2 regions of the Nocardia asteroides genome follow, and region 1 is predicted to be linked to the other one. Evidence: predicted binding sites of a transcription regulator. Region 1 holds the regulator's gene; the other holds the start of a gene.
What was found. The regulator HspR, encoded in region 1, represses chaperone genes until heat shock. The targets are predictions, from matches to a motif close to ANNTGAGTNNNNNNNACTCANNT.

Region 1 (4,415 bases):
TTCGAGCTGACCGGCATCCCGCCGGCCCCGCGCGGCGTGCCCCAGATCGAGGTGACCTTCGACATCGATGCCAACGGCATCGTGCACGTCACCGCGAAGGACAAGGGCACCGGCAAGGAGAACACGATCAAGATCCAGGACGGCTCCGGCCTGTCCAAGGAGGAGATCGACCGGATGGTGAAGGACGCCGAGGCGCACGCCGCCGAGGATAAGGCGCGGCGCGAGGAGGCGGAGACCCGCAACCAGGCCGAGTCGCTGGTGCACCAGACCCAGAAGTTCATCGCGGACAACGAGGACAAGGTGCCCGCGGACATCAAGTCCAAGGTCGAGGCGGCCATCGCCGAGGCGAACGAGGCGCTGAAGGGCACCGACATCGCCGCCGTCAAGGCCGCGGTGGAGAAGCTCGCCACCGAGTCCCAGGCGCTGGGCCAGGCGATCTACGAGTCCGCCGCCGCCGACGGCGCGGCCGGTGACGGCCAGCCCCAGCAGGGTCAGGCGGACGACCAGGTCGTCGATGCCGAGGTCGTGGACGAGCCGGTCGACACGGAGAAGAAGTGAGCTCGGAGCAGCAGGAACCGGTCACCTTCGTCGACAAGCGCAAGATCGATCCGGAGTCCGGTGAGGTCAGGGAGCCGGACAAGGCTCCCGAGCCGGACACCGAGATCGGCGGCGAGTCGAACGGCAACGGCTCCGACCCCGCGGCGGCGGCCCCCGCCGCGGGCAAGGAGGCCGAGCTGACCGCGGACCTGCAGCGGCTGACCGCCGAGTACGCCAACTACCGGCGCCGGGTCGAGCGCGACCGCAAGGCCGCCACCGACTCGGCCAAGGCCGCCGTCGTCACCGAACTGCTCGGCGTGCTGGACGACCTGGACCGGGCGCGCGCGCACGGCGACCTGGAGTCCGGCCCGCTCAAGGCGGTCGCCGACAAGCTCGCCGAGGCGCTGCGCAAGCAGGGGCTCGAGGAGTTCGGCGCGGTGGGCGAGGCCTTCGACCCGACCCTGCACGAGGCCGTGCAGCACGAGGGCAGCGGCGCCGATCCGGTGCTCGGCCTGGTCATGCGCAAGGGTTACCGCTTCGGGGAGCGGGTGCTGCGGCACGCGCTCGTCGGAGTCACCGACGCGGTGCCGGGAGACCCGGCGGAATCGGGTGAGAAGACCGGTGAGGCAGCGGATTCCACGACCGGCGAGAGCGACGCGGCATCGGGAGCAGCTGATGCCGAGACGACCGGACGATAGAGACGCGAGAGGAGGAGATGCTCGGTGAGCCAGCGGGAGTGGATCGAAAAGGACTTCTACAAGGAGCTGGGTGTCTCCGCCGACGCCACGCAGGACGAGATCAAGAAGGCGTATCGCAAGCTCGCCCGGGATAACCACCCGGACGCCAAGCCCGGCGACAACCGGGCCGAGGAGCGGTTCAAGGCCGTCAGCGAAGCGCACGCCGTGCTCTCCGATCCGGCGAAGCGCCGGGAGTACGACGAGACCAGGAAGCTGTTCGGGGGCGGCGGTTTCGGCCGCGGCGGCGGCTTTCAGCCCGGTGCCGGTGGCGGGTTCTCCCAGAACTTCGACATCGGTGACATCTTCGGCGGCGGCGCGGCCGGCGCAGGCGACGGCGGCCTCGGCGACCTGCTCGGCGGGCTCTTCAACCGCGGCGGCGGCCCGCGTACCGCGGCCACCAGGCCGCGGCGCGGGGCCGACGTCGAGACCGAGACCACCCTCGGCTTCCGCGAGGCGGCCCAGGGCGTCACGGTCCCGCTGCGGATGACCAGCCCGGCGCCGTGCACCACCTGCCACGGCAGCGGTGCCAAGCCGGGCACCAGCCCGCGCACCTGCCCGAACTGCAACGGCGCCGGTGTGGTCAGCCGGAACCAGGGCGCCTTCGGCTTCAGCGAACCGTGCGACGAGTGCCGTGGCACCGGCTCGCTGATCGACGACCCCTGCGTCGACTGCCGCGGCACCGGCGTGCAGAACCGGACCCGCACGATCACCGTGCGGATCCCGCCCGGCGTCGGTGACGGGCAGCGCATCCGGCTGGCCGGACAGGGCGAGGCCGGGTTGCGCGGTGCGCCCTCCGGCGACCTGTTCGTCAGCGTGCACGTCAGCCAGGACAAGGTCTTCGGCCGCAACGGCGACGACCTGACCCTGGTGCTGCCGGTGAGCTACGCGGAGCTGGTGCTCGGGACGACGGTCTCGGTGCCGACGCTGGACAGCCGGGTCGGCGTGAAGGTGCCGCCCGGCACCGCCGACGGCCGCATCCTGCGGGTGCGCGGGCGCGGTGTCCCGAAACGCAGCGGCGGCGCGGGCGACCTGCTGGTCACCGTCAAGGTCGCGGTGCCGCCGCGGCTGGACGAGAATGCCGTCCAGGCGCTGCAGCGGTATCAGGAGGCGGAGAAGACCAGCGGCTTCGATCCTCGTGCGGGATGGGCAGGTGCGTAATGTCCGACGATCCGAAACAGATGTCCAACGCGGCGCGGGCCGAGTTCTTCATGATCTCGGTCGCGGCCCAGCTGGCAGGCATGCATGCGCAGACCCTGCGCACGTACGACCGGCTCGGCCTGGTCACGCCGCAGCGGACATCCGGTGGCGGCAGGCGCTACTCGGCCAGGGACGTGGAGCTGCTGCGCGAGGTGCAGCGGCTCTCCCAGGACGAGGGCGTCAACCTCGCCGGTATCAAACGGATCATCGAATTGACCAACCAGGTCGAGGAATTGCGCGAACAGGTCGCCGAGCTCTCGGCGGAGGTGGAACGCCTGCGGGCGGGCTACCGGCCGGATCTGGCGCCCCAGCAACGCAGTACCGCGCTGGTGGTCTGGCAGCCGCGCAATAGACACGCGCGGTAGCGCGTCGAATTCGGAATTCGCCAGCAAATCAACAGCCCTCGACGGCGCACCCGCTCCCGGAGCGGAGCCCGTCGAGGGCTCTTGGCATTTCGGCCCTTTTCAGCGGTATCTGGACCGAATTCGCCCAGCTACACAAACTTTCGGTCGGTTTATTGCGCTTTTTGAACAGGCCATCCAGTATTTTATGAAATAAGCGCGTGATATTCCAGTGCATCGCTCCCGCGCTGGCAAACTTGCACCTAGACTCGTTTCCATCGGCTGCCGAAGTGTTCCCCGGTAGAGTTCTCGTGCGAAATGGGGTTGTGACACAAATGGATTCGCGGACCGTCGCGCTGGTCAGGACGACGTTCAAGGCGGTTGCCGCGGAAGAGGGGGGCCGAGAGGCGCTCGCGCGGACTTTCTACGCGATCTTGTTCACCGATTACCCGCAGATCCGCGATTTCTTCCCGGCCGCCATGGACGCCCAGCGCGACCGCCTGGTGCAGGCCATCACCTACGCCCTGGACAAACTGGACGAGCCGGAGAAGCTCCAGCCGTTCCTGGCCCAGCTCGGCCGTGACCACCGTAAGTACGGGGTGCGGCCGGAGCACTACATCGCCGTCGGCTACTCGATGAAGAAGGCGCTGCGGCAGTTCACCGGCACCGAGCTGTGGACCGACGAGGTCGAGCAGGCCTGGGACGGCGGGCTCGAGGTCATCGCGAACACGATGATCGGCGCGGCCGCCAAGGAGACGACGCCGTCGGCCTGGCGCGGGGTGGTGGTCGAGCGCCGCGAGGTGCTGCGCAACCTCGCCGTCGTCCGGGTGCAGCTGGACCAGCCCATGCAGTACGCGGCGGGGCAGTACCTGAGCGTGCAGATCCCCTCCCGGCCGCGGATGTGGCGCTACCTCTCGCCCGCGGTGCCGCCGAACGCGAGCGGCGAGGTCGAGTTCCACGTGCGCGGGGTCTCCGGCGGCTGGGTCAGCCCGGCCATCGTGACCAACACCGCGGTCGGCGACCAGTGGCTGCTCGGCTCCCCGCTCGGCGGGCTCGGGCTGCCGCGCAACACCAAGCGCGCCATGCTCATGGTGGCCTGCGGCACCGGGCTGGCCCCGCTGCGCGCCCAGCTCATGGCGATGGCGCAGCGCCGCACCAACCCCAAGGTGCACCTCTTCGTCGGCGGGCACCACCCGTGCGATCTCTACGACCTGGAGACGCTGAGCCAGCTGGCGATGGCGAACAAGTGGCTCACCGTCACCCCGATCACCGAGAGCGACGAGAACCCCTGGTGGTACGAGGGCCCCACCGACCCGGAGCGCGACCTGGCCGGGCTGGAGCCGCGGCTCACCGGCCAGGTGGGCAAGGTGGTGGCGAACTACACCCCGTGGACCGACCGGGACGTGCAGATCGCCGGGCCGCCCTCGATGGTGCAGACCACCAAGTTCCGGCTGATGGCGGCGGGCACCCCGGCCGACCACATTCGGCACGACCCGCTCTTCTGAGCGGCTACAGCCCCTCGTACTGGATGCGCTCCACCGGGGTGCCGATGTCGATCAGCTTCTCCACGGTCGCCCGCGTCATCCCCGGCGAGCCGCAGACC
Region 2 (4,415 bases), 300 kb from region 1:
GGCACCGAACTGCTCGCCTTCGGCGACGGCGTCGCCAGCCTCGCCATCCCGATCCGCCCCGAGCTCGGGCAGCAGTTCGGCTTCGTACACGGCGGGGTACTCGCGTACCTGGCTGACAACGCGCTGACCTTCGCGGCGGGCACCGTGCTCGGGTCGAATGTGCTGACCGGCGGGTTCAGCATCACCTACCTGCGCCCGGCGGCCGGGACCCGGCTGCGCGCCGAGGCCAAGGTCACCGGGGCGACCCGGCGGCAGGCGGTGGTGCACTGCGAAATCCTCAGCGAGGACGGGGCTGGCGAGCCGGTGCTCTGCGCGGTCGCGCAGGGAACGACCAGGGTGGTCGAGCGCGAACTGGGCTGAGCGGCACGGGTTCCGGGCCGGTCGAGGGCGCGCGATCCACCGGGCCCGCGTCGGGGACCAGTGCCGCAAACGCACCGGGACCGGGCCACGAGGGGTGGCCCGGTCCCGGTCGCGATATCAGGCGGTGGCGGCGAAGGCCGGACCGTCCAGCGCCGGTTCGGCGACCGGCTCGATGGCGTAGCCGAGGATCTCCGCCACGTCCGCGACCGGGCGCACATCCAGCGCCTCGAGCACGTCGGCGGGGACCTCGTCCAGGTCGGGCTCGTTGCGCGCCGGGATGAAGACCGTCTTCAACCCCGCCCGCTGCGCGGCGAGCAGCTTCTGCTTCACGCCGCCGATCGGCAGCACCCGGCCGTTCAGCGTGACCTCGCCGGTCATCCCGACGTCACCGCGCACATTCCGGCCCAGCGCCAGCGAGACCAGCGCCGTCACCATGGTGACGCCCGCCGACGGCCCGTCCTTCGGCACCGCGCCCGCCGGGAAGTGGATGTGGATGTTGCGGTCCAGCACCGCGGGCTCGATCCCGATCTCGGCCAGGTGCGAGCGCACGTAGGTCAGCGCGATCTGCGCGGATTCCTTCATGACGTCGCCCAGCTGCCCGGTCAGTGTCAGCGAGCGCTCGCCCTCGGCCGAGTTGGCCTCGATGTAGAGCACGTCGCCGCCCGCGCCGGTGACCGCGAGCCCGGTCGCCACGCCCGGCACCGAGGTGCGCTCCATGGAGTCCGGGGTGAAGCGCGGCCTGCCCAGGTACTCCTTCAGCTCGCCGAGCCCGATGGTCAGCGGCCCGGAGCCGTCGGCCGAGAGCTTGGTGGCCGCCTTGCGCAGCCCCTTCGCGATCAGCCGCTCCAGCTGGCGGACGCCTGCCTCGCGGGTGTAGTTCGCCGCCATCTCGCGCAGCGCCGCGTCGGTGACGGTCACCTCGTCACCGGTCAGGGCGTTGCGCTCCAGCTGCCGGGGCACCAGGAAGTCGCGCGCGATGGCGACCTTGTCGTCCTCGGTGTAACCGTCGACCGTGATCAGCTCCATGCGGTCGAGCAGCGGGCCGGGGATGGTGTCCATGACATTGGCCGTCGCCACGAACAGCACGTCGGAGAGGTCGAGATCGAGGTCGAGGTAGTGGTCGCGGAAGGTGTGGTTCTGCGCCGGGTCGAGCACCTCGAGCAGCGCGGCCGCCGGGTCGCCCCGGTAGTCCGAGCCGACCTTGTCGATCTCGTCGAGCAGCACCACCGGGTTCATCGACCCGGCCTCCTTCATGGCGCGCACGATCCGGCCGGGCAGCGCGCCGACGTAGGTGCGCCGGTGCCCGCGGATCTCGGCCTCGTCCCTGACCCCGCCGAGCGCGACCCGGACGAACTTCCGGCCCAGCGCCCGCGCCACCGACTCGCCGAGCGAGGTCTTGCCGACGCCGGGCGGGCCGACCAGCACGAGCACCGCGCCGGAGCCGCGGCCGCCGACCACCTCGAGGCCGCGCGCGGCGCGCCTGGCCCGGACCGCCAGGTACTCCACCATCCGGTCCTTGACCTCGTCCAGGCCGTGGTGGTCGGCGTCCAGCACCGCGCGGGCCGCGGTGACGTCGGTGTTGTCGGTGGTCCGCGCGGTCCACGGCAGCTCGAGCACGGTGTCCAGCCAGGTGCGGATCCAGCCCGACTCCGGGCTCTGGTCGCCGGCCCGCTCCAGCCTGCCGACCTCGCGCAGCGCGGCCGCGCGCACCTCGTCCGGGAGCTCGGCCCCCTCGACCCGGGTGCGGTAGTCGTCCGCGCCGTCCGGCTCGTCCTCGCCCAGCTCCTTGCGGATGGCGTTCAACTGCTGGCGCAGCAGGAACTCGCGCTGCGTCTTCTCCAGGTTCTCCCTGACCTCGTCACCGATCTTCTCGGTGACCTCGGCCTCGGCGATGTGCGCGCGGGTCCACTCGATGAGCCTGGTCAGCCGGGCGGCCGGGTCCGGGGTCTCCAGCATCTCGCGCTTCTGCTCGCCGGTCAGGTAGGAGGCGTAGCCCGCGGTGTCGGCGATCTCGGACGGCTCGGCCAGCTGGTTCACCGCGTCGATGATCTGCCAGGCCTCACGCCGCTGTAGCACCGAGACCACGAGCTTCTTGTATTCGTCGGCCAGTTCCCTGGTGCGCCCGTCCGCCGGTGGGAGCTCCACCGGCTCGGCCTCCACCCAGAGCGCGGCGCCCGGCCCGGTCACCCCGTGCCCGATCCGGGCCCGGCGCTCGGCCTTCAGCACCGCGGCGGGCGCGCCCCCGCGCAACCGGCCGACCTGTTCGACGGTGGCCACGACGCCGTACGTCGCGTACCCCTCGTCCAGCCGCGGTGCCACCAGCACCTGGCCTTCCTTCGCGGCACGGGCGGCATCGATCGCCGCCTGCGCCGATTCGTCCAGTTCGATGGGCACGACCATGCCCGGCAGCACGATCGGATCGGTCAGGAACAGCACCGGCAGGTTCCGAGGTGTAGTCACGATATCGACCCTTCTGAAAGTTGAGCTATGCCCACTCAACCCAGGGGGCCGGACCTTTGTTCCGCACCGATCCGGTGTTCGCCGAGGGCGAAGTCCGGCGCTGAACTCACCCCAGTGCGCGGTCCAGCAGTGCCCCGAGTTCGCGCAGGTGCCTGGCATCCGCCTCGGCGTCGTAGCTGGCCAGATCGCGCTGGGTGAAGCCGTGCGCGGCGCCCGCGTAGACCTCGGCCCGGTAGCGCACCCCGGCCGAGTCCAGCGCCTTGTTCAGCCGCTCGATCTGCTCCGGGGGGAGCGAGGGGTCGGCGTCGGCGTGGCCGAAGTACAGCTCGGCGGTGATCCGGTCGGCGTCCAGGTGCGGGCTGTCGGCGGCGTCGCTCGCCAGCCTGCCGCCGTGGAATCCGGCCCCGGCGGCGACGCGCTCCGGGTAGGCGGCGGCGGTGCGCAGCACCAGCGCGGCGCCCATGCAGTAGCCGGTGAGCCCGACCCCGCCGTCGGCGACCTCGGGCGCGGCCGCCAGCCAGTCCAGGTAGGCGCCCGCGTCGCGGAGCGCGAGCTCGGGGGTGAGCCGCGCCATCAGCGGGCGGATCTTGTCGAAGACCGCGTGCCGGTTCTCCGGGCCGACGAAGTCGGGCAGCTCGACCACCGGCGCGCGCCCGGCCCGGTAGAAGAGGTTCGGCAGCAGCACGGCGTAGCCGCGCGCCGAAATGGTCTCGGCGAGCTCGGTGAGCGCGGGGCGCGGGCCGAAGGCATCCGGGAAGAGCAGCACGGCGGGGTGCGTGCCGGAGCCGGGGTGGACGAACAACGCGTCGGAGGTGCCGTCCGGGGTGGCGATGTCGATGGTCTGCATCGGCACGGGGGTTCTCCTTCATCCGGCGGTGTCGTGGCGCGTTGACACCGGTTCGAGCGCAATGAGAATGTTGGGGCCCTGACATCTCACCACCCGGCAGGACCGAGGGGGATCGCGCGTGACTGCTCTCGCCTCCGGGCTCTTCATCGACTGGGAAGAACTCACCGGGCAGTCGAAATTCGTGGTCGAGCTGATCACCTTCCCGATCTTCGCCGGGCTGGCCGGATGGCTGACGAACTGGACCGGCGTCATCATGCTCTTCTGGCCGCTGCAGTTCCGCGGCGTGCGGATCCCCGGGCTCTCGGTGCTCTACCCCTATTTCCCGCGCCGGGTGCAGGTGCTGCCGACCTTCTCCGGCGACGGCAAGCGGCTCGGCTTCCAGGGCTTCATCCCGGCCCGCGCGGAGAAGATGGCCAGCATCTGCGTGGACATGGCGATCATGCGGATCGGCAGCCCGAAGGACTTCATCCGCGAACTGGACCTGGACGGCATCGCCGATTACATCGCGGTGCTCGCGCGCGAACAGGTCGAGCCGCTGGTCGACGAGCTCATGGAGCGGGAGAACCCCGAGCTCTGGCGCAGCCTGCCGCGCGCGGTCAGGCAGCTGCTCTACCAGCGGGTGGACCGGGAGCTGCCCGCGCTGTGCAGGCGCGCCTTCGAATCGCTCGGCGACAATGTCGACCAGCTGATCGACATCAAGAGCTTCGTCATCCGCTACCTGCGGCAGAACCCGACCATCCTCAAGGAC

Region 2: lon (endopeptidase La) is a predicted target of HspR. The motif match lies at 2,839-2,861, and genes of this name have one in related genera.

The regions. Positions count from the first base shown of each region.
Region 1 covers NZ_CP089214.1:3,553,850-3,558,264, reverse strand. Annotated here, with positions in the region: gene dnaK (molecular chaperone DnaK) at 1-558, shown strand, start outside; gene grpE (nucleotide exchange factor GrpE) at 555-1,235, shown strand; gene dnaJ (molecular chaperone DnaJ) at 1,260-2,432, shown strand; gene LTT61_RS16970 (heat shock protein transcriptional repressor HspR) at 2,432-2,836, shown strand; gene LTT61_RS16965 (globin domain-containing protein) at 3,148-4,317, shown strand; gene LTT61_RS16960 (FAD-binding oxidoreductase) at 4,322-4,415, opposite strand, start outside.
Region 2 covers NZ_CP089214.1:3,854,785-3,859,199, forward strand. Annotated here, with positions in the region: gene LTT61_RS18320 (PaaI family thioesterase) at 1-360, shown strand, start outside; gene lon (endopeptidase La) at 478-2,760, opposite strand; gene LTT61_RS18330 (dienelactone hydrolase family protein) at 2,927-3,667, opposite strand; gene LTT61_RS18335 (hypothetical protein) at 3,786-4,415, shown strand, end outside.